DNA from 2 places in the Stenotrophomonas sp. 107298_Sma genome. Region 1 is predicted to be linked to the other one. Evidence: riboswitches for the same ligand, from Rfam matches in the RefSeq annotation. Region 1 holds a riboswitch; the other holds the start of a gene.
What was found. A riboswitch is a leader RNA that binds a small molecule or an ion and turns the genes downstream of it on or off. The one in region 1 is predicted to bind glycine.

Region 1 (15,063 bases):
CGCCAGGCGCGGCAGTGGCCCCATCTCACCCAGCGCAGCCAATGGCGGTGCCCACTGGCCGCCCAGCGGTTCGCGTAGCGCCTGGCGCTGGCCCAGCAGGGTCCAGAAGCGGGTCGGCCATTGCGCCATGGGCAGGTCGCTGGCGACGGCGGCAAAGGCGCGCATCACCGCCACCAGGGTCTGTTCGGCACGGGCGGCTTCACCGCACTGCAGTTCAGCCACCACCAGGGCACGGCGTTCGACGCCACGCAGGAACGCCGACAGCGCGCCGGCCGCGGTCGAGGAAACAGGGGCGGGCACAGCCGTCATCGGTTACTCCAAAGGTCTGCCGGCATGATAGCGGCAGGCCATCGGCGCCCGGCAGGACTTGCGCCCGCAGGTACTTCGTGCTGCAGGTTGTGCACAGCACCACGGCCCTCGCACGGGAAACTGCGGCATCCAGCTGAATTCACTCTGTTTCAGCAATGTTTCACACTTAAGTTATTGATTTTACTTGACTTTGAAGTGTGGCTATTTTTTGACCAACCCAAGCGTGAGGCCGTCGCCATCGGCCTCCCGCGCGCCCGCCGACCGTTAACGCACAGTCTTATCCACAGAACATGTGGATAAGACTGAATCTCCAATGGACACCGATATTTAGGTGACATTTATGATTCAACGGGCGTCGCCCGGGCGCCTTCGCGCCTGCCATCCGCGTGCGCATGGCCCGTTACACTGGCCCGATGCTTTCACCGATTCCGACCCTGCAGGTCGCCCTGCCCGTCCCCCTGCCCCGCCTGTTCGACTACCTGTCGCCGGAGGGTGAGGCTCCCGCGGTGGCGGTTGGCTGCCGCCTGAAGGTGCCATTCGGCAACCGCGAGCTGGTCGGCGTGGTGGCCGGCCACGGCCAGACCGACGACGGCCAGGGCCTGCGCCAGGCGCTGGCGTGGTGCGACCCGCAGCCGCTGCTGCAGGGCGAGCTGTGGCAGAGCCTGCAGTGGCTGTCGCGCTATACCCATGCGCCGCTGGGCGAGGTGCTTAGCACCGCTCTGCCTGGCCCGCTGCGCCATGGTGAAGCCCTGCCCGATACCCATCACTGGGGCTGGCAACTGACCGCCGAAGGACACCTGCAGCGCGGGAAGCTGCGCGCTGGCAGCCGCCCCCGGCAACTGGCCGAGCTGCTGGCCGAGGCCACAGTGGACGAAGACGTGCTGGGTGAACGCATGCAGGACTGGCGCACCGCTGCGCGCAGCCTGGCCAAGCGTGAGCTGGCCGAGCGCGTCGCCCTGAGTGTGGCCCCGCAACACGCGCAACCGCTGCCCGGCCCCACCCTCAATCCGGACCAGGCCGAGGCCGTGGCCGCGATCAACGCCACCGAGGGTTTCCAGCCGTTCCTGCTGGATGGCGTGACCGGCAGCGGCAAGACCGAGGTGTACCTGCAGGCGATCATCCATTGCCTGGCACAGGGCAAGCAGGCGCTGGTGCTGGTGCCGGAAATCGGCCTGACTCCGCAGACCCTGGCACGCTTTCGCGGCCGTCTCGGCATCGCCGTGCACGCGCTGCACTCGGGGTTGAATGACAACGAGCGCGCGCGCGTCTGGGCGGCGGCCTCACGAGGCGAGGCACGAGTCATCGTCGGCACCCGCTCGGCGGTGTTCACGCCATTGCCGCAAGCCGGCCTGCTGATCGTCGACGAGGAACACGACGGCAGCTACAAGCAGCAGGACGGCATCCGCTACCACGCGCGCGATTTCGCTCTGGTGCGGGCCAAGGCATTGGGCATCCAGGTGCTGCTGGGCAGCGCCACGCCGTCGCTGGAAACCCTGCACAACGCCTATGCCGGGCGCTACACCCACCTGCGCCTGAAGCAGCGTGCCGGCGACGCACGGCCACCGCGCGTGCGCATCCTGGATGTACGCAAACGGCCGCTGCATGACGGTTTGTCGGCCGACGTACTGGCCGGCATCGGCGAGCATCTCAAGCGCGGCCAGCAGGTGCTGGTATTCAAGAACCGCCGCGGTTACGCGCCGGTGCTGCTGTGCCATGACTGCGGCTGGACCGCGCCCTGCAACCGCTGCGATGCTCCGATGACCGTGCATGGTGGCGGTCGTCGCCTGCAATGCCACCACTGCGGTGCGCGGCAACCGGCACCGCTGGCCTGCCCGGCCTGCGGCAGCCTGGCGCTGCAGCCGCAGGGTATCGGCACCGAACGCCTGGAAGAGCACCTCACTGCGGCCTTCGCCGAATTCCCGGTGGTGCGCATCGACCGCAGCACCACGTCGCGACGCGACGCGCTGGAACAGCAGCTGGCGAAACTGGGCGATCAGCCCGGCATCCTGGTCGGCACGCAGATCCTGGCCAAGGGCCACGACCTGCCCAAGCTGACTCTGGTGGTGGTGGTGGGCATCGACGAAGGGCTGTTCTCGGCCGACTTCCGTGCCAGTGAAAAACTGGCACAGCAGCTGATCCAGGTCGCTGGCCGCGCCGGCCGCGCACGCGATCCCGGCGAAGTCTGGCTGCAGACCCACCATCCCGGGCATCCGTTGCTGGAAACGCTGGTGAGCGGCGGCTACCACCCGTTCGCGCAGGCCGAGTTGAACCAGCGCGAGGCGGCTGGATTCCCACCGTTCGCGCACCTGGCGTTGATGCGCGCCGAAGCCCAGCAGGTGGAGCACGCCAATGCCTTCCTGCTGGCCGCGCGGCAGTTGCTGGGAGAACAGAACGTGGTCGAGGCCTATGGGCCGATGCCGGCGCCGATGCCGCGCCGCGCCGGCTACCAGCGCACCCAGCTGCTGCTGTCTGCGCTGCAGCGGCCGCCGTTGCACGGTGTGCTTTCGCACTTGGTGCCGCAGTTGTACGCGCTGCCGGAAGCACGCAAGGTGCGCTGGTCGCTGGATGTGGACCCGACGGATCTGTATTGAGGGCACGCGGACGGTAGCGCCGGGCCATGCCCGGCGGATTCTGCGCGCACCGCGTCCGCCGGGCATGGCCCGGCGCTACCGTTTCCGCTTACGTCAGCGGCGACATCACGCCGCGCTGGTACGCCGGGCGTTCGCGCAGGCGCGCGTACCAGTCGGCCAGGTGCGGCAGTTCCGGGCGCTGGATCGGCAGTTCGAACCACGCGTAGATCAGCGAGCCGAGTGGGATGTCACCCATCGCGAACGTCTCGCCCGACAGCCACGGCTGCCTGGCCAGCGTGGCGTCGGCCATCGCCAGGTAGTCACCGGCACGCACGATGGCGGCGTTGATCCGTGCTTCGTCGCGGTCCGCCGGGGCGGTGCGCATGATGCCCCAGATCAGGTCGGTGTACAGCGGCGCCATCCGCGAAGTGCTCCAGTCCATCCACTTCTCGGCCTGGGCGCGTTCCATCGGGTCCTCGGCGTACAGCGTGCCCAGCGCGTAACGCGCGCTCAGGTAGCGCACGATGGCGTTCGATTCCCACAGCGGCAGGCCGTGGTCCTCGATCACCGGCACCAGGCTGTTGGGATTCATCGCCTGGTATTCCGGCGTCTGCGTGCCGCCGTGGCTGCCACCGACTTCGATGGACTCATACGGCAGGCCGATCTCCTCGGCGCACCACAGCACCTTGCGGACGTTGCTGGAATTGCGACGGCCCCAGATCTTCAACATGCGGGTTTTCCTTGCTGGCAATGCGAGCGGCAACGATACGCCTGATCGGCATGCGGATGTGCGAGTGGCATGACTCCCTCGCGCACCCGCCGGGCATGGCCCGGCGCTACCGGTTCTTCTGGCGCTACCGGTTCTTCTTCGGCAGCGCGCGCACGTAGGAGGACTTGCCGTCCTTTTTCAGCTCGAACAGGCCAATCGCGGCCAGCAGGTCGCTGAGCTTGCCGTAACCGTAGTTGCGCGGGTCGAACGAGGCCTGGTTGCCGATCTGGCTGCCGACCGGGCCCAGGTGCGACCAGCCATCCTCGCCCTCGGCCGAGGACACCGCGCGTCGCAGCATCTTCACCAGACGCGTATCGCTGCGCATTTCCGCGCCGCTCTTGCGCGGACGCGCATCGTCGTTGGCCACCGGCTCGTTCGGTGCCTGTTCGTTCGATGACTGTTCCGCATCCTGCACGCTGGCATGAGTCTGCCCCAACGCCTCCAGATAGGTGAACTTCGAGCAGGCGTTGACGAACGGCTCCGGCGTCTTCTTTTCGCCGAAGCCATAGACCTTCACGCCATCGGTCAGCAGGCGCATCACCATCGGGGTGAAATCGGCATCGCTGGACACGATGGCGAAGCCATCCAGATTGCGCGCGTACAGCAGGTCCATGGCATCGATCACCATCGCCATGTCCGAAGCATTCTTGCCCTTGCTGTAGGCGAACTGCTGGATCGGACGGATCGCGTACTCGTGCAGCACCGCCTCCCATCCCTTCAACCGTGGGCTCTTCCAGTTGCCATAGGCACGGCGAACGTTGGCCACGCCGTAGCGGGCGACTTCGGCCAGGACCTCGTCGATTTTCGATGCCGGCGCATTGTCGGCGTCGATCAACAGGGCGATGCGCTTTTCCGGTTCGCTCATGGATTCCTCGCGGGCGGTTGCCTGAACCCGAGTATCGCCGATCCGCGCAGGCGCTGACGTGACAACCGCCTGCCGTGCGAAGATGCCAAGCGCTTCCCCCATGCCCCCACTGGAGTGAGTCGATGAGTCGTGAGCGCGTTCCCCACCTGGTTGTTGTCGGCGGCGGTTTTGCCGGTCTCTGGGCCACCCGTGCCCTGGCCCGCGAGCGCATACGCATCACCCTGGTCGACCGCCGCAACCACCATCTGTTCCAGCCGCTGCTGTACCAGGTGGCCACCGCCGGCCTGTCCGCGCCGGATATCGCCGCACCGCTGCGCCACATCCTCGGCCACCAGCGCAATGTGGAAGTCCGTCTCGGCGAAGTGGTCACCATCGACAAGCAGGCCCGACAGATCCGCATGGCCGATGGCAGCACGCTGGACTACGACACCCTGCTGCTGGCCACGGGCGCCACCCACGCCTACTTCGGCAACGACCAGTGGGCCGATGATGCCCCCGGCCTGAAGACCCTGGACGATGCCATCGCGCTGCGCCGCAAGCTGTTGCTGGCGTTCGAACGTGCCGAGGCCGAACCGGACCCGGCGAAGAAGGCGGCGTGGCTGAGCTTCGCCGTGGTCGGCGGTGGCCCCACCGGTGTTGAACTGGCCGGCACCCTGGCAGAGATCGCACGGCATACGCTGCGCAACGAGTTCCGCCATATCGATCCGGCCAGCGCCAAGGTGCGGCTGGTCGAAGCTGGCCCACGCGTGTTGTCTTCGTTCCCGGAAGTGCTTTCGCTGAAGGCACGCCGACAACTGGAGAAACTGGGCGTGGAAGTGCTGACCGGCACCCCGGTGAGCGACATCGACAGCCAGGGCTTCAAGCTCGGCGATCAATTCGTGCCGGCACGCACGGTGGTATGGGCCGCCGGTGTGGCTGCTTCACCGCTGGCGCGTACACTGGACGTGCCGCTGGACCGCGCCGGCCGCGTGCAGGTGCAACCCGACCTGACACTGCCTGGCCATCCGGAGCTGTTCGTGGCCGGCGATCTGGCCGTGCTGAACCAGGCCAACGGCAAGCCGGTACCCGGCGTTGCGCCCGCCGCCAAGCAGATGGGCAAGTACGTGGCCGAGGTGCTCCGCGCGCGCCTGCACGACAAGCCGGCGCCAGGTCCCTTCAAGTACGCCGACTTCGGCAACCTCGCCACCATCGGCCGCATGGCTGCAATCGTGCACTTGGGCAGGCTGCAGCTCTCGGGCATCCTCGCCTGGTGGTTCTGGCTGGCCGCGCACGTGTTCTTCCTGATCGGTTTCCGCAACCGCATCGTGGTGCTGCTGAACTGGGCCGTGGCGTACTGGAGCTACCAGCGCAGCGCGCGCATCATCTTCGGTGATGACCAGGAAGACCGGCGGCCGAGGCGCTAGGGCCGCACGCATGTTCCTGTAGAGCCGAGCCCATGCTCGGCTCACGGCGCCTTCGGCTTCGGGTACCACAGCGCGTTGACGATCACCCAGCCCTGCTCGAAGCGGCCCATGTGGAAGTAGTCGACGAACCACGGCGTTTCCAGCCGCACCGATGCGGCGTTGCCGGTCACGTCCAGCACCGTGCAGCGGCGATCCCATTGATCTTTCGGGGTCTTCAACGCGCCCTGCTTCGTCAACGCAACCAGCTCTTCCTTCGACATCCGGCGCAGGCCCAGGCGTTCGTCCGGTGTATCACCGAGCACCGCACGTTTGGCCAGGTCCGGATGCAGGGAACGGGCGACGCGCTGCGGGTCGGCCTCCAGCTGGCCATCCACGTAGTCATGGCAGGTGGCTTCGATGGCTGCGATCGTGGCGGCGTCGGCGGCAGGGCTTGCTGCTGCGGAAAGTGCGAACAACAGGGCAACGGTGGACATCCGGGTCTCCAGCGCTGAAGGCTGGGCGATCATGGCATGGCCGGATGCGCCCCATCCACGCATGGCGTGGATCTACTGCAACAGCCAGGCCAGTTTGCGTTCGCGCGGCTGCCGCTTGAGCTCCCATTCGGCACGTGAGGCCGCTGCTCGGTCCGGGTACTCGCGCACCGCCAGGACCCGCAGTGGTGGCCGCGACCGGGTGTAACGCGCGCCCTTTCCGGCCTGGTGGGCAGCGAAACGCGCGTCCACGTCGGTGCTGATGCCGGCGTAGTAGCTGCCATCGCGGCATTCGAGCAGGTACAGGAACCACGGGCGGAGGGACGGTGCCATGCCCGGATTATGCCGTGCTGCACTGCAGCGGATATACTGGCGCCCGAATGCAGGAGAGAGGCGCCGCGCTGGCGCCCGCCGAAGGCGCAGGCTCCCATGATCGCTCAGGCCGGTGGGCTGGAATCCCACCAACCATGCATTCGACTCGCCGAGCTGGAGAGAGGTCACCGGGCACGCCCGGGACGATCCGCCGAAGGGGCACGCGGCCCATGCCGCTGAACTCTCAGGCAAAAGGACAGCGGGAGCGGCACCGGTCATCGTCATCCCGTCATTGCGCAGGCAATGGCGATAGTGGCGCATGGCCGGCCCCACCGCGCCCGGAGCCTGTCCCATGCTGTTGTCCATCATCTACCTGATCGCCATTTCCGCCGAAGCCATGACCGGCGCGCTGTCCGCCGGCCGCCGCCGCATGGACCTGTTCGGTGTGGTCATGATCGCCTGCGTCACCGCCCTCGGCGGCGGATCACTGCGCGACATCCTGCTCGGCCACTATCCGCTGGGCTGGGTGAAGCATCCCGAGTACCTGGGCTTCACCGTGTGTGCGGCGCTGATCGCCACCTGGGTCGCACGCTGGATGCACCACTTCCGCCGCACCTTCCTGGTGCTCGATGGCCTGGGCCTGATCGCCTTCACCCTGATCGGCTGCTCGATCGCGCGTGAGGCCGGCCATGCCATGCCGATCGTGCTGATTGCCGGCATGCTGACAGGCGCCTTCGGCGGCGTGCTGCGCGACATCCTCTGCAACGAGGTGCCGCTGATCTTCCAGAAAGAGCTGTACGCGATCATCGCGCTGCTGACCGGCGCGGCCTACCTGTTGCTGCTGCACTGGGGCGTGGCCGACGCTACCGCGATCCTGTGCTGCCTGGGCGGCGGCTTCGCGCTGCGCCTGCTGGCGATCCACTACCGCTGGGAAATGCCGAAGTTCGTCTATCACGACGAAGTGCATTGATTGCTTGATGGTAGTGCCGGCCGCTGGCCGGAAACACGGCACACGCCCGCAGATTCCAGCCGGTTGCAGGCCGGCGGCCGGCACTACCGATTGCGTTGCATGACGTTGGTCATGCGGCATTGGCCGGGGTGATTGGCTACCATTGTCGCCCCGTCGCTGCCGCGACGGCATCCAGCCACGCCGCGCCCGCGGCCCCGCCAGACACTCCCTCCCCGCTGCCCGTGGTGCCGTGAACGCACCGACGGGCCCGCATGTCCCTGCGCGCGCAGGGCGCAGGATGCCCCATGTCTGTCGCCGAAAACTCCCGCTTCCGTCGTGCCCGCCCGTTGCTGATCATGCTGGGCGTTGCCCTTGCCGGCGGCCTGCTGTGGGGGTTCTGGCCACGCACGGAGGCCGGTGCCGGCGACGATGCACCCGGCAAGACGGTACCCGTGCGCATCGCCCGCGCCAGCGCCGAGCCGCTGGTACTGCGCCTGAAGGCGGTCGGTACGGTCACGCCGCTGCACAGCGTGGTGGTACGCAGCCGTGTGGATGGCGAACTGCTGCGACTGCATTTCCAGGAAGGCCAGCAGGTGAAGGCCGGCGATCTGCTGGCGCAGATCGACCCGCGCCCGTATGAAGTGAAGCTGGCGCAGGCCAAGGGCACCCAGCAACAGAACCTGGCCGAGCTGGAGAACGCCGAGCGCCAGCTGCAGCGCTACCGCGAACTGCAGAAGCAGAACTACGTGTCCGGGCAGGAACTGAGCGACCAGCAGAGCAAGGTGCGCCAGCTGCAGGGCCGCCGCCTCAGCGATCAGGCGTCTGTTGACGAGGCGCGCCTGCAGCTGCAGTACACCCGCATCACCGCACCGGTCAGTGGCCGCGTCGGGCTGCGCCGGTTGGACGTGGGCAACCTGGTACGCGCCAGCGATGCCGAAGGCCTGGTGACGCTGGCACAGACCGCACCGATCAGCGTTCTGTTCACCGTGCCCGAACCCGAGCTGCCGGCGCTGCTCGATGCCGTGCAGGTGCAACCCGCGCTGGCAGTGGAAACCTGGGACCGCGAAGAAGGCCGGCAGCTTGCCAGTGGCGCGCTGTCCAGTGTCGACAACCGCATCGATACCGCCACTGGCACGCTGAAACTGCGTGCGCACTTCGACAACCACGATCTGGCGCTGTTCCCCAACCAGTTCGTCAACGTCCGCCTGCAACTGGGCGAGCAGCGCGCGCTGCTGATTCCCGATGCCGCCGTGCAGTTCGGCAGCCAGGGCAACTACGTGCATATCGTCGACAAGGACAACAAGGCACAGCGCCGCAACGTGGTGCTCGGTCCGGCCGACGATGGACGCGTGGCCGTGCGCTCCGGACTGGTGGCCGGCGACCAGGTGGTGATCGAAGGCATCGACGGGCTGGAAGACGGCACGGCGGTGGAGATCATCACCGAGGAGGCCGCGATCAAGGCCGGCGCATGAATCTCTCGCGCCCGTTCATCCTGCGCCCGGTCGCAACGACTCTCCTGATGGTGGCGTTGCTGCTGTCCGGTGTACTGGCCTACCGCCTGCTGCCGGTGGCCGCACTGCCGCAGGTCGACTATCCGATCATCCAGATCACAACGCTGTATCCGGGGGCCAGCCCGGAACTGACCACACGCACCATCACCGCGCCGCTGGAACGCCAGCTCGGGCAGATTCCCGGTCTGAAACAACTGTCGTCGACCAGTTCCGGCGGCGCCTCGGTCATTACCCTGCAGTTCGGGCTGGAGGTGTCGCTGGGCGTGGCCGAGCAGGACGTGCAGGCCGCCATCAACGCGGCAGGCAGCTTCCTTCCCGGAGACCTGCCGGTACCGCCGGTGTACCGCAAGGTCAACCCGGCCGACACACCGATCCTGACATTGGCGGTGACCTCGCAGGGACTGTCGCTGCCGCAGGTGCACGATCTGGTCGATACGCGCATTGCCCAGCGTCTGGCGCAGCTGCCCGGCGTCGGGCTGGTCAGCCTGGCCGGCGGCCAGCGCCCTGCGGTGCGCATCCAGGTCAATCCAGCGGCACTGGCCGCCAACGGCCTGGGCATGGACCACATCCGTACCGCGATTGCTGCGGCCAACGTCAACCTGCCCAAGGGCAGCTTCGATGGCCCGATCCGAGCGGTGATGCTCGACGCCAACGATCAGATGCGCAGCGTGGCCGAATACCGCGCGCTGGCACTGGCCTGGCGTGACGGCGCGCCACTACGGCTGGGCGATGTGGCCACCATCAGCGATGGCGCTGAGAACCGGCAGCTGGCCGCCTGGAGCGGCACTACGCCGGCAGTTCTGGTGAACATCCAGCGCCAGCCCGGTGCCAACGTGATCGCCGTGGTCGAGCAGGTGCGAGCATTGCTGCCGCAGCTGCAGGCCACGCTGCCGGCCGGCGTGCAGATGGACGTGCTGAGTGACCGCACCGAATCGATCCGCGCGTCGGTGCGCGGCGTGCAGAAGGAACTGGTGCTGGCCATCGCGCTGGTGGTGCTGGTCACCTGGGTGTTCCTGCGCAATCTGCCGGCCACACTGATTCCCAGCGTTGCAGTGCCGCTGTCGCTGGTCGGCACCTTCTCGGTGATGCTGCTGGCCGGCTATTCGCTCAACAACCTCACGCTGATGGCACTGACCATCGCCACCGGCTTCGTGGTGGACGACGCCATCGTGATGCTGGAGAACATCGCCCGCCATCTGGAGGACGGCGAAAGCCCCCGCGAGGCGGCGCTCAAGGGTGCAGCGGAAATCGGCTTCACTCTGGTCTCCTTGACGGTCTCGCTGATCGCGGTACTGATCCCGCTGCTGTTCATGGCCGACCTGGTGGGCGCGCTGTTCCATGAGTTCGCGGTGACGCTGGCGGTAGCCATCGGCATCTCGCTGCTGGTCTCGCTGACGCTGACGCCGATGCTGTGCGCGCGCTTCCTGAAGCCGCATGCGAAGGGGTCAGAGCCCCACGGGGATCTGACCCCGGCCCAGGGGTCGGATCCAGCCAGGGCTCCGACCCCAAAACAAGATGTCTTCGACCGCGTCATCACCCTTTACGACCGCCAGCTGCGCTGGGTGCTGCAGCGCCAGCCGCTGATGCTGCTGGCCACGGTGGCGACGCTGGCACTGACCGTAGCGCTGTACTTCGCCGTGCCCAAGGGTTTCTTCCCGGTGCAGGATGCCGGCCTGGTGCAAGGCATCAGCGAGGCGCCACAGGCTATCTCGTTCCAGGCCATGCGCGAGCGCCAGCAGGCGCTGGCGGCGGCCATCGAAGCCGACGAGGCAGTGGCCAGCGTCTCGTCCTACATCGGCGTGGACGGCAACAACGCCACGCTCAACACCGGCCGCCTGCTGATCGAACTGAAACCGCATGGCGACCGCGACGGTGCCGCCGTCGTGATGGAACGGCTGCAGCAGCGCGTGGCGAAGATTCCCGGCATCACCCTGTACCTGCAACCGGTGCAGGAACTGGGCATCGAAGACCGCATCAGCCGCAACCAGTACCAGTTCACCCTGACCACGCCGGATCTGGAAGCGCTGGAAAGCTGGACACCGAAGCTTCTGCAGGCCTTGCGCCAGTCGCCGGCGCTGCGTGATGTGTCCAGCGATCTGCAGATGCAGGGGCGGCAGGCGCGCGTGGCGATCGACCGCGATGCGGCGGCGCGCCTGGGCGTAAGCGTGGAAGCGGTAGCCGATGCCCTGTACGACGCCTATGGGCAGCGCCAGATTTCAACCATCTTCACCCAGGCCAGCCAATACCGGGTGGTGCTGGAAGCCGATCCGTCGCGCCAGCCGGGACCGGAAGCCATCACCGGCCTGCGCGTGCGCAACAGCGCCGGGCAGACCGTGCCGCTGGGTTCGGTAGCGCGTGTAGAGGTGGGTCCGTCCGCGCTGCTGCGCAATCACGTGGGCCAGTTCCCGGCGGCTACGCTTTCGTTCAATCTTGCCCCGGGCGCTTCGCTGGGCGAAGCGGTGGATGCCGTGCTCGCCGCGCGCGCGCAGGTGAATCTGCCGCAGAGCATCGAACTTCGCCTGCAGGGCGCGGCGGCCGCCTTCAGCAGCTCGCTATCGTCCACGTTGTGGCTGATCCTGGCGGCCGTGGTAGTGATGTACATCGTGCTGGGCGTGCTCTACGAGAGCTTCATCCATCCCATCACCATCCTGTCCACCCTGCCCTCGGCCACCGTGGGTGCATTGGCCGCACTGTGGCTGAGCGGACGCAGCCTGGATCTGATCGCGGTGATCGGCATCGTGCTGCTGATCGGGCTGGTGAAGAAGAACGCGATCATGATGATCGACTTCGCGCTGGACGCGCAGCGCACACGCGGCATGTCACCACGCGAGGCGATCCATCAGGCCGCGCTGCTGCGCTTCCGGCCGATCCTGATGACCACGCTGGCCGCACTGTTCGGCGCGGTACCGCTGATGCTGGCCAGCGGTTCCGGCGCCGAGCTGCGGCAGCCACTGGGCTGGGTGATGGTGGGCGGACTGCTGGTCAGCCAGGTATTGACGCTGTTCACCACGCCGGTGATCTACCTGGCCTTCGACCGCCTGCAGCGTGGCCGTGCAGCGGCCCCGACGGGCGCTGACGAGGCACGCGCGTGACCCCCATCGCGCGCCTGGCGCAGGCCTGCGTGCAGCGCCCGGTAGCAACGATCCTGCTGGCGGTGGCACTGGTGCTGGCCGGCCTGCTGGCGCTGCGGCTGTTGCCGGTGGCGCCGCTGCCACAGGTGGACTACCCAGCCATTGAAGTCAGTGCCAGCCTGCCCGGCGCCTCGCCCGAATCGATGGCCGCCACCGTGGCCACGCCGTTGGAGCGTGCGCTGGGCAGCCTGCCCGGCATCTCGCGCATCGATTCGGCCAGCACCCAGGGCCAGACCCAGATCGAACTGAAGTTCGTACTCGGCCGTGATATCGATGAGGCCGCACGTGAAGTGCAGGCCGCGATCAACCTCGCTCGCGGCCAGCTGCCCAGTGGCATGCCGGGCATGCCGCAGTACCGCAAGGTGAATCCTTCGCAGGCACCGATCCTGGCACTGGCACTGACTTCGGACACGCGCTCGCCAGGCCAGCTGTATGACCTGGCCTCCACCGTGCTGGCGCAGAAGCTGTCGCAGGTACCAGGCGTTGGCGAAGTGCAGGTGGGCGGCAGTGCCTTGCCGGCAGTGCGTGTGTCGCTGGATCCGAACGCACTGAACCACGCCGGGCTGGCGCTGGAAGACGTAGCCCAGGTCATCGCCCGCGCCAATGCGGTGCGCCCGTTGGGTGCGGTGGGGGATGCGCACCAGCAGTGGCAGCTGGAAGCGCCGCTGCAACTGCGCCAGGCCGCGCAGTATCGCGAGTTGGCTCTGAAGGTGAGCGACGACCGCACGCTGCGGCTGGGCGATGTAGCCGCCGTTGCCGATGGCGTGGAGGACCGCTATGCCAGCGGCTTCCACAACGAACGCCCGGCCGTGCTGCTGATCGTCAGCCGCCAACCCGGCGCCAACATCATCGCTACCGTCGATGCCATCCAGGCGCAGCTGCCCCAGCTGCATGCACTGCTGCCCTCCGGCGTGGACATGCGGCTGGTGATGGACCGCTCGCCGGTAATCCGCGCCACCCTGCATGAGGCAGAGCTCACCCTGGTGCTGGCGATCGTATTGGTGGTGCTGGTGGTGCTGGCCTTCCTCGGCCACTGGCGTGCTGCACTGGTGCCCAGCGTGGCGATCCCGGTGGTGCTGTTCGGTACGCTGGCGCTGATCGCGCTGATGGGCTTCTCGCTCAACACGCTCTCGCTGATGGCGTTGATTGTCGCGGCGGTGCTGGTGGTGGACGATGCCATCGTGGTGCTGGAGAACATCGCCCGCCATCGCGAACTCGGCGCGGACCGCTGGCAGGCGGCGGTGCGTGGCGCATCGGAAGTCGGTGCCACGCTGCTGTCGATGAACGTTGCACTGGCCGTGGTGTTCGTCGCCATCCTGTTCCTGGATGACTTCGTCGAACGCCTGTTCCGCGAATTCTCGCTGACCCTGGTGGCGGCAATGACGGTCTCCGTGCTGGTCGCGCTGAGCCTGGTTCCGATGCTGTGTGCACGATTGTTCGTGGATGCCGCGCAGCAACCCTCGCGTTGGCAGCGCGGCAGCAATGCACTGTTCGAGCGCGTGCGCGGCGCTTACCTGCGCACGCTGCAGGCCAGCCTGCGCCGGCTGCGCTGGCCGTTGCTGGCCTTCGTTGCAGTCATCGCGCTCAACACGTGGCTGTTCCAGCAGGTGCCCAAGGGCATCGTGCCCAAGCAGGACACCGCGCAGCTGCGCGGCTTCGCCCGTGGCGATGACGGCCTGTCCTTCCAGGCCATGCAACCGAAGATCGATGCGTACAGGAAGCTGTTGCTGTCCGACCCGGCCATTGAGGACATCATCGGCTACATCGGTGGCAGCAACGGGGTCAACAACGCCTTCATCATGATCAAGATGAAGCCTCTGGCCGATCGCAAGGTCTCCAGCCAGGAGGTGATTGACCGCCTGCGCGCGCGGCTGCCCAAGCTGCCCGGCGGCAATCTCTATCTGTGGGTGGACCAGGACATCCGCCTGGAGGGCGCAGGCAGCAGTGGCAAGTACGAGTTCCAGCTGCTGTCGGCCGATACAGCACCGCTGCGCGAATGGGCGCCGAAGGTGGCTGCCGCGCTGCGTGGCCTGCCCGAACTGGTGGACGTGGAAGCACAGGGCGAAGCAGGCATGCGCCAGGTGATGCTGGACATCGACCGCGAAGCAGCCGCGCGCCACGGCGTGGACCTGCGCACGGTGGCCAACATGCTCAACAACTCCTTCAGCCAGCGCCAGGTCGCCACGCTGTACGACAGCCTCAACCAGTACCGCGTGGTGATGGAGCTGGACCCGAAGCACACCCAGGACCCGGGCACGCTGCCACGCCTGCAGGTGATCGATGGCAACGGCCAGCGCATTCCGCTGTCGAGCATCGCCAGCTGGCGCTATGGCATGGCACCGGACCGGGTGTACCACAGTGAGCAGTTCGCCTCGATCTGGATCGAGTTCGCGCTGGCACCGGGGGTGGGCCTGGAACAGGCCACGCAGGCAATCGATGGTGCGATGTCGAAACTGATGCTGCCACGTTCGGTACAGGGCAAGCTGTCCGGTGAGGCCGGCGGCCTGGAGCAGCTGCGTTCGCGCCAGCTGTGGCTGGTGCTCGGCGCCACGCTGGCGGTCTACCTGGTGCTGGGCATCCTCTACGAGAGTTTCATGCAGCCACTGGTGATCCTGTCCACCTTGCCCTCGGCCGGCATCGGCGCACTGCTGGCGCTGTGGCTGTTCGGCAACGAACTGAACCTGATCGCGCTGCTCGGTCTGTTCCTGCTGGTCGGTGTGGTGATGAAGAACACCATCCTGCTGGTGGACTTCGCGCTGGCCGGCGAGCGGCGT
Region 2 (15,063 bases), 700 kb from region 1:
GTTGCCGATGCTGCCGGCGCTGGCCCTGGCCGTAGCGCCGCTGCTGCCGGGCCTGCTGCGCCGCCTGTGCGTACGCCGCTACCTGTTCGGCTACAGCATGGTGCTGATGCTGGCCACCGGCGTGCTCGGCGTGATGTTGATGACCGAACATCCCTGGGCGGTGGCTCAGCTGGAACGCCGTGCAATGCCGGACACCCTGCTGCCAGTGCTCGGTGATGGCCTGCTGACCTTCGCCATCGCCCTGGCCACGCTGATCGTGTGGTTGCGGGTACGTCGTGCTGCAACGCTGGTACTGCTCACCCACGGCATGCTGTGGATGCTCTACGGCCTGGTGCTGATTCCGGCGCTGGATCCGTATGCCTCGGCTTCGGCGCTGATGCGCAGGGTCGGCGCGCGGATCGGCCCGGACGCCGAACTGGCCCTGGTCGCCTGGCGCGAACAGAACCTGTTGCAGGCCGACCGCCCAGTGCGCGAGTTCGGCTTCAAGCGGCCGTGGGCCGAACAGTGGCATGACGCCGGCCCATGGCTGGCCGAGGCACCGGGCAAGCGCTGGCTGCTGGTGCTGGACGATGCAATGAGCCCCTGCGTGGACCCGGCCAAGGTGATTGATATTGGTGTTGCCAATCGCAATCGTTGGCAATTGCTTCCAGGAACGGCATGGGATCCCGAGTGCCATGCCGAACGGACCGGGTCGACCGCCGAAGAAGACTGAACGTTGACATGTGCTGGGCAAACATTAACCCGGCACGAACGAGCGTCCGACCCTTCTCCGACATCCAGGTGACGAGCATGGCCGCGGATTCCCGAACCGCCCTTTCCCAGCATGCCCGTCCGTCCCATTGATTCGGTAGCACCGCTTGCGACATCGCCACTGGCGTCAAAATTTGCCGTAACTCACCTCTGGCTGCCTGTCGCAATCGGTCTGCCCGTGTTTACGCTGCTGATGGGTTTCGGCGGCGACCAGTGGGTGGCCGATCATCTGTTCCGCCTCGAAGGCGGCCATTGGGCGCTGCAGGACGCCTTTGTCACCCGCACGCTGGTGCACAAAGCCGGCAAATGGCTGAGCACGGCAGCAGCCCTTGTGGCGATTCTGCTGTGCTTCCACCACTGGCGTAAGGGTCGCGATCGCACCCTGCGGTGGGCGCTGCTTTATGTCGTAATTGCCATGGCGCTGGGCACGGGTGTGATCTCCCTGCTGAAGTCGCTGGTGCCGATGGAATGCCCCTGGGACCTGCTGCGCTACGGCGGCCACCAGCCTTTCATCGGGCTGTTCACCGTGCGCCCAAGCGGCATGTCGCCCCAGGCCTGCTTCCCCGCTGGCCACGCCAGCGCCGGCTACGCTTGGCTGTGCCTGTACTTCTTCGCGCTGTTGTGGCGTCCTGCCTGGCGCTGGGCCGGGTTGTGGATCGGCCTCGGTGCTGGTCTGGTGTTCGGCATCGGCCAGCAACTGCGCGGCGCCCATTTCCTTTCCCATGACATTGCCACTGCAATGATCTGCTGGCTGCTTTCGCTGGGCCTGTACCTGATCGTCAAACGCGTCCTGATCCGCCGTCAGCTGGACCGTCCCAACCGCCAGGAGGCGAACGCATGAGTGCATCGGTCCAACGCCCCGCCCGCCTCCCTGCGTTGGCGGGTCTTCTTCGCTGGCGTCCGCAGCTGTCCACCGAAGCATTGATCACGCTGACCAGCCTGTTCTTCGCAGTAGCCGGCAACGGCCTGTTCTGGCACAGCGCGATGGCCAGCCATCCGGGCAGCCTGCGTTACGCGCTTTCGTTGCTGCTGTTGCTGCTGGGCGCGCACGGCCTGCTGCTGGGCATCCTGGTCTGGCGCTGGAACGCCAAGGTGGTGATCAGCGTGCTGCTGTTGGTGACCGCGTTCGCTGCGCATTACATGAGCCGCTACCACATCTATCTGGATGCGGACATGCTGCGCAATGTGCTGGCGACCGATCCCAAGGAAAGCCGCGAGCTGATGACGGTGTCGCTGCTGTGGCCGGTATTGCTGCTTGCAGTGCTGCCGATGGTGGTGCTGTGGCGCGTGCAGCTGCGCCGCCGCAGCTGGGGCCGCAACCTGTTGTGGCGCATCGGCTTCCTGGTGGTGGCGGCGGTGACCGCACTCGGCGGTGCGCTGATTTCGTTCCAGGATGTTTCGGCACTGATGCGCAACCAGCGCGAAGTGCGTTACCTGGCCACCCCGGCCAACGTACTGCTCGGCCTGCCGCGTGCACTGCGTGGCGACAACCCGGTGCAGCGCGCACCGAAGCTGCCGATCGGCACCGACGCCAAGGCCACCCCACGCGCAGCAGCCAGCAAGCCGCGCCTGCTGGTGATCGTCATGGGCGAGACCGTGCGTGCGCAGAACTGGGGCCTCAACGGCGGGCGCAACACCACCCCGGAACTGGCACAGGCCAGCGTGGTCAATTTCCCCGACATGCATTCGTGCGGCACCAGCACCGAAGTCTCACTGCCGTGTCTGTTCTCGCCGTGGGGCCGCCACGACTACGACGAGAAGAAGATCCGCGCACACCAGTCGCTGCTGCACGTATTGAACCGCGCCGGCATCGCCCCGTTGTGGCGTGACAACCAGTCCGGCTGCAAGGGCGTGTGCGAGGGCCTGGACTTCCAGTCGCTGTCCGACGCGACCACACCGGGCCTGTGTGCCGATGGCCGCTGCATGGACGAGATCCTGTTGCAGGATCTGGCCGCCCAGGTACGTGCGAAACCGGGCGACCGGGTGGTGGTGCTGCATCAGCTGGGCAACCATGGCCCGGCCTACTTCGAGCGCTACCCACCGGCGTTCCGACGCTTCACCCCGACCTGCGACACCCGTGACATCGGCCGCTGCTCGCGCGAAGAAATCACCAACAGCTACGACAACGCCGTGTTGTACACCGATCACTTCCTGACCAGGACCATCGGCACGTTGCAGGGCATGCAGGACTACGACTCGGCGATGATCTACCTGTCCGACCATGGCGAGTCGTTGGGCGAGAAGGGCCTGTTCCTGCACGGCGTGCCTTACGCGATCGCCCCGGCCGAACAGACCCGGGTGCCGATGACGATGTGGTTCTCGCAGGGCTTCGCCAGCAGCCGCGGATTGAACCTGCAGTGCCTGCGCACACGTTCGGCAGCGTATACCGACCACGACAACCTGTTCCCGTCGGTGCTGGGTCTGATGCAGGTGAAGACATCGCTGTACGAGCGCGACCGCGACGTGTTCGCCAACTGCGAAGGTTGAGGGTTGTTCGGCAGGGCTTGCAGCCCTGCACCTGCAGAGGCAACGTCAACCGCAACGGCCGAAGCAACAGCAGAAGCGGGTTTCCCGAGGGGTGGCGGGGTGGGTCCGGTTGCGGGGGACGCCGTAAATACATCCATGTAGGCCCGGTCGCCGCATCCATGCGGCTCACGCCCCCGCAACCGGACCCACCCCGCCTTCGACAGTTTGCCGCGATCTGATGGAACGACCGTGGGGTCGGATCCGTTTTCCTGAGGAAAACGGATCCGACCCCATTTTGATTTTCGATACCTGACAGATGTGTCGACCAAGGTCGACACCCACCAACGGCCGCCGCGATCTGTCAGAGGTGGGGCGGTGTGGGCTTGCAGGACCGTTGGCGCCATGGATGGCGCCATCGAGCCCCCATGGATGGGTTTACGGCGTGTCCTGCAAGCCCACGCCGCGCCGCCATCCCACGGATAGCCCGCTTCTGCTGTTGCTTCGGCCGTTGCCGTTACTTCTGCGGGTGCAGGGCGCAGCCCTGCCGAACCCTACCGACTTCCGCCACTTGCGGTGGCAACGCCTGCCCACTAGCCTTCGGCGGTCGTTCACCACCCAAGGACCGCCCGTGAAACACCGTCATCTCCTGCTGGCCTCGGCAATCGCCGCCGCCACGCTGGCCCTGGCCGCCTGCAAGAAGGAAGCTGCGCCAGGCACCGACACCGCCAGCAGCAGCGCCCCGGCCGGCGAAACCGCCGACCAGTTCGTGGCCCGCATCAATGCCGAATTCAAGGCCGCCTACCCGGAGATGACCTCGGCGCAGTGGCTGTCCTCCACCTACATCAACAGTGATTCGGAACGCATCGCGGCCAAGGCCAACGAACGCTCACTGACCCAGCTCAACAGCTGGATCGAACAGGCCGCCAAGTTCGATGGCAAGCCGATGAGCGAGGACAGCAAGCGCGCGATCCACCTGCTGAAGCTGATGTCCTCGATGCCGGCACCCCGTGACCCGGCCAAGCTGGCAGAACTGACCCAGATCGCCACCCGCATGGAAGGCAGCTACGGTGCCGGCAAGTACTGCACCGATGCCAACGATCCGAACTCCTGCCGCCAGCTGGGCGAGCTGGAGCAGGTGCTGGCGCGCAGCCGCGATTACGACAAGCAGCTCGACGCATGGCAGGGCTGGCACAGCACCACCAAGAGCATGCGCGGCGACTACCAGAAGTTTGTCGGCCTGGTGAACGAAGGTGCCAAGGGCATGGGCTTCACCGATGCCGGCCAGATGTGGCGCAGCGGCTACGACATGCCGCCGGAGCAGATCGGCCCGGAAACCGACCGCCTGTGGGAGCAGGTCAAGCCGATGTACGAGCAGCTGCATTGCTATGCACGCGGCAAGCTGGACAAGACCTACGGCAAGGACAAGGCCGAAGTGGGCAACGGCCTGATCGCGGCGCATCTGCTGGGCAACATGTGGCAGCAGGACTGGTCGAACCTGTGGGACCAGCTGGAACCGTACCCGGGTGCCGGCAGCCTGGACATCACCGCTGCGCTTGAAAAGCAGTACCAGACCAACCTTAGCGCGGCGCTGGCCAAGGCCGGCAAGGATGCCAACGTAGCGGCGCAGTACAAGGCGCAGCGCGAGGCCGAACTGCGCACCGCCAAGCAGATGACCGAGCGCGCGCAGGACTTCTACGTGTCGCTGGGCATGCCGTCGCTGCCGCAGTCCTACTGGGAAAAAACCCAGTTCATCAAGCCCGATGACCGCGATGTGGTCTGCCACGCCAGCGCCTGGGACATGAACATGGAAGGCGACGTGCGCACCAAGATGTGCATCAAGCCGAACGAAGAGAACTTCACCACCATCTACCACGAGCTGGGCCACATCTATTACGACCTGGCCTACAACCCGCTGCCGCCGCTGTTCCAGGGCGGTGCCAACGATGGCTTCCATGAAGCAATCGGCGACACCATCGTGCTGGCGATGACGCCCAAGTACCTCAGCTCGATCGGCCTGGTCGATGCGCCGACCGAAAGCCGCGAGGCGGTCATCAACAACCAGATGCGCATGGCGCTGTCGGGTGTGTCGTTCCTGCCGTTCGGGCTGATGATCGACCGCTGGCGCTGGGGCGTGTTCGATGGCTCCATCACCGCCGACAACTACAACAAGGCGTGGTGGGACCTGAAGGCCAAGTACCAGGGCGTGGCCCCGGCCAGCACCCGCGGCGAAGAGTTCTTCGATCCGGGCGCGAAGTACCACGTACCGGGCAACACTCCGTACACCCGCTACTTCCTGGCGCGCATCCTGCAGTTCCAGTTCTACAAGGGCCTGTGCGATGCCTCCGGCTACAAGGGCCCGCTGCATGAGTGCACCTTCTACGGCAACAAGGAAGCCGGCCAGAAGTACTGGGCGATGCTGAGCAAGGGTGCCAGCCAGCCGTGGCAGGCCACGCTGAAGGAACTGACCGGCACCGACAAGCTCGATGCCGGCCCGATGATCGAGTACTTCAGCCCGGTCAACGAATGGCTGAAGCAGCAGAACGAAGGCCAGATGTGCGGCTGGCAGGCCAACGCGGCACCGGCGGCGAAATGAAAAAAGGGGCGGATCCGCGAGGATCCGCCCCTTTCTGGTAGTGCCGGCCGCTGTCCGGCAACTACGCGATGAAGACCCAACGGGCAGCCGGCCAGCGGCCGGCTCTACCGAAATGCCTGTCAGCTGTTCTTCTTCGCGGCCATCGCTGCGGCCAGTTCGGCCTTGAATTCCTCGAAGGTCTGGCCCTTTTCCTTCGCTTCGGCCTGCGCAGCATCACGCAGTGCATCCGAGTACACCAGGCGCACCGGCGTGCCGTTGCGTTCGTGCAGTTCGCCGGCCTGCATGATCAAGGCCAGCACCTGGGCAGCACTCTCGCTCTGGCCGGCGATGCGGCCATCCATGCCCAGCACCCATTCGCCATCGCGCCGGACGATACCGGCCAGCAGCGTACGCTGCGGGTCGCGCAGTTCGGCATGCGGCTCCACCGGCGAGGCCTGCGCGGCTGCCTTGTTGGCGGCCTGCTTTTCCTGGCGACGGCGCTGGTCGCGGCGGATCTTGGAGCTGGTGGACATGATGCGGTACCGCTGCGAGGGGGGCGCAAGGATAACGCACCCCGCCCGCAGCACCGCTTCACGCCAACGCTCAGTCCAGCACTTTGCCGTGCCGCCAGTAGCCCATGAAGGTGATGGCGCGGCGGTCCAGCCCGCAGTCACGCACCAGATGGCGGCGGATCGCCATGACCGCACCCGCCTCGCCGGCCACCCAGGCATACAGCGGTCCGGCCACGCTGGCATCGGCCTGCTCCCACAGGATCTGCGCGTCGACATCGATCTCTTCCAGCGCATCGCCGGCAGCCACGCTCGAGGTCGCTGCCAGCCGTTCCTGGACCGCCTGCAGCAGCGGCTGGCCATAGGCGGCCTGCCCACGCGGCAACCACACCAGCTCGGCGGTGTCCGGCGCTTTCAACGGCACCGCGTCGCCGGCCTGGGCCACTTCCAGCAATGCCAGCGTGCGCGGCGGATCAGGCATGGCCGCCAGTTCCTCCAGGATGCCCGCCACCGCAGGCAACGCCGTCTCATCGGCCACCAGCAGTACCTGGCCGACACCGGCCGGCGGCTTCCATTCCCAACCTTCGCTGCTGTCGGCACAGTCGGCATCGGGGGCCAGCAGCACGACACGGTCACCCGGCCGCGCATGCATGGCCCAGCGCGAAGCGGGCCCGGTCACGCCGTGGATGACGAAATCAACGTCGACCTCGCCCTGCTCGGCACGCAGCTGGCGGATGGTGTAGGTGCGCATCGGCGGCCGCAGCTCATCAGGCAGGGCCCGGTAGCGCGGATACCAGTCCTCGCCGCTGGGCACCTGTGGCACCTCCTGGCCGGGCAAGGGGAAGAACACCTTGATCCGCTGGTCCGGGCCTTCGGTCTTCATCCGCGCCACGTCGGCACCGGTGAACACCATGCGGTCCAGGGAAGGGGAAAGAACGCGGCGCTCCTTCAGCGCCACCTCGAACAGGCGGTAGGTCTGCTGCGCAGCCATGGGGGTACCTCATGCGACGACATCGGATTGGCTGGCTGTCGTGCATCCACGCACCGGCTGGCTGGAATGCCCAGCCTAGTCCGGTTGTCCGCGGCTGCAAGGATGTGCCGGCATCCCCGCCAGCTCTACCCCTGCACGCTGCTCAATGACCCGTGCAGGCTGCCTGCGCCGCGCGCTCGCGCTGGTGTTCCCAGTACCAGAACACGAAGCCGGCGCCAAAGAACGCGGCCTGGCCCAGTGCCAGGTGCAGCGGGCTGGCGCTGAGCAGCGGCGACACCACGCCGGCCACCACGGTGCTGATCATCAGCTGCACGAAGGCCTGCAGCGAGGACGCCAGGCCACGCTGGTGCGGATACATGTCCAGCACCGCCAGCGCCAGGATCGGGAAGATCAGCGCCATGCCCATGCCGCCCAGGAAGATCGGCATCACCGCCCACGGCAGTGCGAACTGTGGTGCCAGGCCGACGTAGCCGATGTTCAGCAGCACCGACAGCGCACACAGGCCGAAACCGATGGAGACCTGTCGCGTGGGGCTGCTGTGCCCGGCCATGCGCCCGGACAGGAACGAGCCGGTGGTCATGCCGCCGATGGTGGGAATGAACAGCCAGGCGAAGCCGCCCTCGCCCAGGTGCAGGTGCTGCATCACGAACACAGGCGCCGAGGAGATGTACAGGAACACGCCACCGAAGCCGATGCTGCCGGCCAGCGCCAGGCGCAGGAAACGCGGATTGAAGCCGATGCGCACGTAGTCGCGCAGCAGCACGCGCGGTGACAACGGCACGCGCGCCTCGACCGGATGGGTTTCCGGCAGGTAGCGTGCAGTGGCCGCCAGCAGCACCAGCGCGAACACCACCAGGAACCAGAAGATCAACGGCCAGCCAGCGCCGCTGAGCAGGATCCAGCCACCGATGATCGGGGCGATCGCCGGGGCGATACCGAACAGCATCGACACCTGGCTCATCAGCCGCTGCGCGTCGTGGCCGTGGTACAGGTCGCGGATCACCGCTCGGCCGACGATCATGCCGACACCTGCCGACAGGCCCTGCAGTGCGCGGAACGCCAGCAGCGTGGTCAGGTCGGTAGACAATGCACAGCCCACCGAGGCGCCGACGAAGATCACCAGACCGCCGAGGATCACCCGCTTGCGGCCCCAGGCGTCGGACAGCGGTCCATGGGCCAGGCTCATCAGGCCGTAGAACAGCAGGTACACGCTGATGGTCTGCTGCACCGCCACTTCGTCCACCGCCAGGCGCTGGGCCAGCTGCGGGAACGCCGGGAAGATGGTGTCGATCGAGAACGGACCGAACATGGCCAGGCCAGCAAGCAGCAGGGCCATGCGGCGGGTGGAGGGAGCAACAGCGGCGGTCATGGAGAGGCGTCCGGCAGGGCCATGCGCGGCACGCACGGCGGGCGCCAGTCCCCTGAAACAGGGACAGCGCCAGATGAATTCGGGTATCCGCCCATCATAGGTGGGGATTGCGCCCCGCGCCATGCACGGATGCACAAAACGCACGGCCGGGCCATCGGCCATTCAGGCGCAGCGGCGCCTCCCGGGAGCGGCCGGCCGGCGCGCAACGGGCTATAATCGGCGGGCAACACGGTGGGAGAAGCGGAACACCGCTGCCGAAGGCGCAACGCCCGTAATCGCTCAGGCCCGATACCACCCGTAACAGAACTCTGGAGAGACCGGTTCAATCCGGCGCCGAAGGGGCAAGAAGCAGCGGTCCGCCGCGCTTTCAAACTCTCAGGCAAAAGGACAGAGGGGCGCCCCGCAGACCGCCGACCGGCGGCTTGTGCCCGTGCGTGTGCCCTTTCCTGACGGATCCTTCGCCATGTCCCAGAACACCCCTTCCCTGCGTGAGCTCGAGCATCATTCGGCCTTCGTCGAGCGCCACATCGGCCCCAACGATGCCGAGATCGCGCAGATGCTCGGCGTCATCGGCCACGCCTCGCTGGATGCGATGACCGATGCCATTGTGCCGGCCAAGATCAAGTCGCCGGCACCGCTGGCGCTGCCGGAGTCGATCACCGAAGTGCAGGCGCTGGCGAAGATCCGCGCGATCGCCGACAAGAACACCGTACTGCGCAGCTTCATCGGCCAGGGCTACTACGGCACCCACACGCCGAACGTGATCCTGCGCAACATCCTGGAAAACCCGGCCTGGTACACCGCCTACACCCCGTACCAGGCGGAAATCTCGCAGGGCCGCATGGAAGCGCTGATCAACTTCCAGACCCTGTGCGCCGACCTGACCGGCATGGAAATCGCCAACGCCTCGCTGCTGGACGAAGCGACCGCCGCCGCCGAAGCGATGACCCTGGCCAAGCGTTCGGCCAAGTCGAAGTCGGACACCTTCTTCGTGCACGACGCCGTACACCCGCAGACGCTGGAACTGCTGCGCACCCGCGCCGAACCGATGGGCATCGTGCTGCGCGTGGGCACGCCGGCCGAAGCGCTGGAAGCGGACGGCTTCGGCCTGCTGCTGCAGTACCCGGATACCTTCGGCCAGGTGGGCGATTACAAGGCGCTGGTCGATGCCGTGCACGCACGCGGCGGCCTGGTGGCGGTTGCCACCGACCTGCTGGCGCTGACCCTGCTGGCCGCCCCCGGCGAATGGGGCGCGGACATCGTCGTCGGCAACAGCCAGCGTTTCGGCGTGCCGTTCGGCTTCGGTGGCCCGCACGCTGCGTTCATGGCCTGCCGTGACGCCTACAAGCGTTCGATGCCGGGCCGCCTGATCGGCGTCTCGATCGACGCGCAGGGCAACCCGGCCTACCGCCTGACCCTGCAGACCCGCGAGCAGCACATCCGTCGCGAGAAGGCCACCTCCAACATCTGCACCGCGCAGGTGCTGCTGGCGGTGATGGCCTCGATGTATGCCGTCTACCACGGCCCGGAAGGCCTGACCCGCATCGCGCGCCGCACCCACCGCCTGGCTTCGATCCTGGCTGCGGCACTGCGCAAGGCCGGCGTGCAGGTCGGTGGTGACTTCTTCGACACCCTGCATGTCACCGGCGTGCACGCCGATGAGATCCACGCCAAGGCCCGTGCCGCCGGTTACAACCTGCGTGCGATCGACAGCGACTCGGTCGGCATCAGCCTGGACGAAACCACCACCCGCGCCGACATCGTGGCCGTGGCTGCCGTGTTCGGTGCTTCGCTGGACGTGGACGCACTGGATGCCAGCACCGCCGACGCCCTGCCGGCCGGCCTGCTGCGCCAGTCTGAATTCCTGACCCACCCGGTATTCAACACCCACCACAGCGAGCACGAGCTGCTGCGCTACCTGCGCTCGCTGGCCGACAAGGACCTGGCGATGGACCGCACGATGATCCCGCTGGGCTCGTGCACCATGAAGCTCAATGCCACCGCCGAGATGATCCCGGTGACCTGGCCGGAGTTCTCGCAGATCCATCCGCTGGTGCCGGCCGATCAGGCGCTGGGCTACAAGGAACTGATCGACTCGCTGGAAGCGATGCTGGTCGAATGCACCGGCTACGACGCAGTGAGCCTGCAGCCGAACTCCGGCGCGCAGGGCGAGTATGCCGGCCTGCTGGCGATCCGTGCCTACCACCGTTCGCGCGGCGAAGACCATCGTGACATCTGCCTTATCCCGGACTCGGCGCACGGCACCAACCCGGCCTCGGCGCAGATGTGCGGCATGAAGGTGGTGGTGACCAAGACCGACGCCAACGGTAACGTCGACGTCGAGGACATCCGCCTCAACGCCGAGAAGTACAGCGACCGCCTGGCCGCGATCATGATGACCTACCCGTCCACGCACGGCGTGTTCGAGGAAGAGGTGGTGGAGATCTGCGAGATCATCCACAAGCACGGCGGCCAGGTGTACACCGACGGTGCCAACATGAACGCTCTGGTCGGCGTGGCCAAGCCGGGCAAGTGGGGTTCGGACGTTTCCCACCTGAACCTGCACAAGACCTTCTGCATCCCGCACGGCGGCGGCGGCCCGGGCGTTGGCCCGTGCGCGGTCAAGGAGCACCTGGCGCCGTTCCTGCCGGGAAAGCTGGGGGACCACGGCCCGGTCGGCATGGTCAGCGCGGCCAGCTTCGGCAGCGCCTCGATCCTGCCGATCAGCTGGATGTACATCGCGATGATGGGTACCGAAGGCCTGCGCAAGGCCACCCAGGTCGCCCAGCTCAACGCCAACTACATCGCCAAGCGCCTGGCTCCGCACTTCAAGACCCTGTACACCGGCCGCAACGGCCTGGTGGCACACGAGTGCATCCTGGACGTGCGCCCGCTGGAGAAGACCAGCGGCATCGGTGCCGAAGACGTGGCCAAGCGCCTGATCGACTTCGGCTTCCATGCCCCGACCCTGAGCTTCCCGGTGGCCGGAACGCTGATGGTCGAACCGACCGAAAGCGAATCGCTGCATGAGCTGGATCGCTTCATCGACGCGATGATCCAGATCCGCGAAGAGATCACCGCGATCGAAGACGGCCGCCTGGACCGCGAGGACAACCCGCTGAAGAACGCGCCGCACACTGCCACCGCGGTGACCGCCAGCGAGTGGACCCACGCCTACCCGCGTGAACTGGCTGCGTTCCCGCTGCCGAGCCTGAAGCTGCAGAAGTACTGGCCGCCGGTGGCTCGCGTCGACAACGTGTACGGCGACAAGAACGTGATGTGCGCCTGTATCCCGGTCGATGCCTACAAGGATGATGAAGTCGAGGCTTGATTCCTCGCTGCATCGGTAAAGAAAACGGCCCGCGCAAGCGGGCCGTTTTCATAAGGGCGTATGGACCAAGGCCCACACCCACAAACATCCGGTCACGGGTCCGGCATCTGCCCCAGGCTCAACTGCCACGACACGCCGAAGCGATCCTGCACCCAGCCATAGCGGTTGCTGAAGTCATAGTCGCCCACCGGCATCAACCAGTGACCGCCCTCGCCCAGCACCCGCGCGGCACGCTCGAACTGTTCGGCGCCGGAGCACTCCACGAACAGCGAGATCGACGGCGAGAAGGTGAAATCGTGCACGTCCAGGCTGTCAAAGCACAGGTAATGGGTGCCGCCGAGCAGGAAGATGGCCTGGCGCACCTGCCCCGGCACGCCCGCTCCCGGGCCTTCCGGATGGCGCTGCATTGCCAGCAGGCGGAAATCGGCGAAGGCTTCGGCGTACAGGGCCAGGGCGGCCTCGGCCTGGCCGGTGAACATCAGGAAGGGGCGACTGCGCAGCATGCGGTACTCCTGGTCGACGGGCCGCTGGCGGCCCACGCGATCAGGATGGCACGGCGGATGTGCAGCCCCCGTGGTAGTGCCGGCCGCTGGCCGGCAGCTTCAGTCACGCCTCGCGCATGCGCCGTGCGATGGCACTGCCGGCGGCGATCGTGGCGGTCAGCGCCACCATCGACAGGAACTGCAGCCGGGTATGCGACTCGCTCAGCAGCAGGCCGAAGATCAGTGCCAGGATGCCCAGCGCACAGACGGTCAGCCATGGGAAACCGGCCATGCGGAACGGCAGGCGGGTGCCGAGGCGGTCGGCGCGGCGGCGCAGCACCAACTGCGAGACCAGCGACAGCGTCCACACCAGCAGGCAGGTGGAACCGACGATGTTCAGCAGCACCGGCAGTACGCGGTCCGGGAACAGCAGCTCCATCACCGTGGCGGCAAAGCCGAACAGCACGCTGGCCAGCACGGCGATCACCGGCACCTGGCGCGGGTCGGTCCAGCCGAGCACGGCCGGCGCTTCACGACGCTGCGCCAGCGAATACATCATGCGCGAGGCGCCGTAGAGGTTGGCATTGAGCGCCGACAGCAGCGCGATCACGGCGATCAGGGTGATGGCCGTACCTGCGCCCGGGATGCGGGCGATATCCAGCACCGCAGCGAACGGCGACTTCAGCGCCTCGCTGGTCCACGGCACCACGGCGATGATCACGCTCAGGGAACCGATGTAGAACACCAGGATGCGCCAGGCCACGGTGCGGATGGCACGGGCGATGCTGCGCTCGGGATCTTCGGTTTCGGCTGCGGCGACCGCCACGATCTCGGTGCCGCCAAAGGCAAAAACGACAACCAGCAGTGCCGCGCCAATACCGGCCAGCCCCTTCGGCGCGAAGCCGCCATGCTCGGTGAAGTTGCTCAGGCCCGGCGAGGCCACCTGCGGCAGCCAGCCCATCAGCAGCGCCACGCCGATGGCGATGAAGGCCAGGATCGCCGCCACCTTGAGGATGGCGAACCAGAATTCGAACTCGCCGAAGTTCTTCACTCCGAGCAGGTTGATCGCGGTGAAGAACAGCATGAAGGCCAGTGCCGCCATCGGCACCGGTATCACCGGCCAGACCGAGGCCAGCAGCCCGGCTGCACCGACGGCCTCGGCGGCGATCACGATCACCAGCTGCACCCACCACAGCCAGCCCACGGTAGCGCCGGCGGTAGCGCCCATGGCGTCGGCCGCATATACCGAGAACGCACCACTGGTCGGTTTGGCCGCCGCCATTTCGCCCAGCGCGTTCATTACGATGATCACCAGCGCGCCAGCCACCAGATACGACACCAGCACCGCCGGACCGGCCGCCTGCACACCCACGCCCGAGCCGAGGAACAGGCCGGCGCCGATGGCGCTGCCCAGGCCCATCATGATCAGCTGGCGGGGCTTGAGCGAGTGCCCGAGGCGGGACGGCGAAGCGGTCGGAATCGAGTTGGGCATCGGCAGGGCTGGCGGCGGCTACAGGGGCGACACCTTACCCTGTCCCATGCCCACGGGGATAGGCACAGCGCAGCAGGCGGCTCAGGCCAGCGCTGGCTCGCCGACGTTCCCACCGATACGGGCGCGATAGGCGCGCGGCGAGAAACCGGTTTCAGCCTTGAACTTGCGGGTAAAGGCGCTCTGGTCGCTGAAACCGCAGGCCTGGCCGATGCAGGCGATGCTGTCGTCGCCGTGCAGCAGGTGCATGGCCATCTGGATCCGCAGCCGGGTCAGCACCTGCTGCGGGGTCATCTGGAACACCTTGCGGAAACTGCGTTCAAGCTTGGACAGCGAGAAGCCGGTGATGTCCAGCAGGGTCTGCATGCGTACGTTCTCGGCGTAGTGCGCATTGAGGTGGGCCAGGGCCAGTCGCAGCTGCTCGTACTGGGTGCCCAGGCTGTCCTTCTGGCCAAGGTCCCGGGAAATGCCGATCAGGCCCTCGATCGCCCCGTCGACCACCAGCGGGCGCTTGCAGGTCAGGCACCAGCCCGGTTCGCGGTTGGCGAACAGGTGCAGCTCCATAAGGTTCTCGATCACCTCGCCGGACAGCACACGGGCGTCCTGGTCGACGTAATCCGCACTGAGGCCGGTCGGGTAGATCTCGGCCGCGGTACGGCCGATCACGTCCTTGCGCGCACGCAGGCCCAGCCGTCGCAGCATGGTCTGGTTGACGTAGGTGTAGCGGCCCTGGCGGTCCTTCATGAAGAACAGCACGTCCGGAATGGCGTCGAACAGGGCTTCGATGTCGGCGGGTTCGACTCGCATGCGGCAAGCATACCCGAGCCGCCGATTTCCCTGCGCGTTCACCCCCAGGGGACTGGGGATTAACGCCACCCGCGCCAGTGTCCGGAGTCTGCCCCTACCCGCTCCAGGAGAACCTCCATGGCCGCCAGCAAGCCGACCGGCAAGCGCGCTCCCGTCACTCCCTCCGCCGACCGTGACAGCCGCGGCCAGGGCGATGAACTGCATCAGCTGGCAGGAGGCGCCCATCCGGTACTGACCAGCAACCAGGGCATCCCTGTCGCCGACAACCAGAATTCCCTGCGCCAGGGGCCGCGTGGG

Region 2: it holds a riboswitch for glycine, as region 1 does, so the genes downstream of both, gcvP (aminomethyl-transferring glycine dehydrogenase) here and ACZK2G_RS19355 (trimeric intracellular cation channel family protein) in region 1, are expected to answer to the same signal.

Annotation. Positions count from the first base shown of each region.
Region 1 covers NZ_CM151094.1:4,167,569-4,182,631, forward strand. The annotation lists gene ACZK2G_RS19320 (hypothetical protein) at 1-309, opposite strand, end outside; gene ACZK2G_RS19325 (primosomal protein N') at 723-2,900, shown strand; gene ACZK2G_RS19330 (glutathione S-transferase family protein) at 2,989-3,609, opposite strand; gene ACZK2G_RS19335 (NYN domain-containing protein) at 3,734-4,513, opposite strand; gene ACZK2G_RS19340 (NAD(P)/FAD-dependent oxidoreductase) at 4,636-5,916, shown strand; gene ACZK2G_RS19345 (nuclear transport factor 2 family protein) at 5,958-6,389, opposite strand; gene ACZK2G_RS19350 (GIY-YIG nuclease family protein) at 6,462-6,719, opposite strand; glycine riboswitch at 6,760-6,849, shown strand; glycine riboswitch at 6,863-6,966, shown strand; gene ACZK2G_RS19355 (trimeric intracellular cation channel family protein) at 7,051-7,668, shown strand; gene ACZK2G_RS19360 (MdtA/MuxA family multidrug efflux RND transporter periplasmic adaptor subunit) at 7,953-9,119, shown strand; gene ACZK2G_RS19365 (multidrug efflux RND transporter permease subunit) at 9,116-12,250, shown strand; gene ACZK2G_RS19370 (efflux RND transporter permease subunit) at 12,247-15,063, shown strand, end outside.
Region 2 covers NZ_CM151094.1:3,466,440-3,481,502, forward strand. The annotation lists gene ACZK2G_RS16310 (ArnT family glycosyltransferase) at 1-712, shown strand, start outside; gene ACZK2G_RS16315 (phosphatase PAP2 family protein) at 824-1,591, shown strand; gene ACZK2G_RS16320 (phosphoethanolamine transferase) at 1,588-3,237, shown strand; gene ACZK2G_RS16325 (M2 family metallopeptidase) at 3,845-5,809, shown strand; gene ACZK2G_RS16330 (hypothetical protein) at 5,929-6,321, opposite strand; gene ACZK2G_RS16335 (siderophore-interacting protein) at 6,392-7,288, opposite strand; gene ACZK2G_RS16340 (multidrug effflux MFS transporter) at 7,431-8,657, opposite strand; glycine riboswitch at 8,956-9,058, shown strand; gene gcvP (aminomethyl-transferring glycine dehydrogenase) at 9,121-11,988, shown strand; gene ACZK2G_RS16350 (VOC family protein) at 12,081-12,491, opposite strand; gene ACZK2G_RS16355 (amino acid permease) at 12,595-13,962, opposite strand; gene ACZK2G_RS16360 (AraC family transcriptional regulator) at 14,044-14,766, opposite strand; gene ACZK2G_RS16365 (catalase) at 14,884-15,063, shown strand, end outside.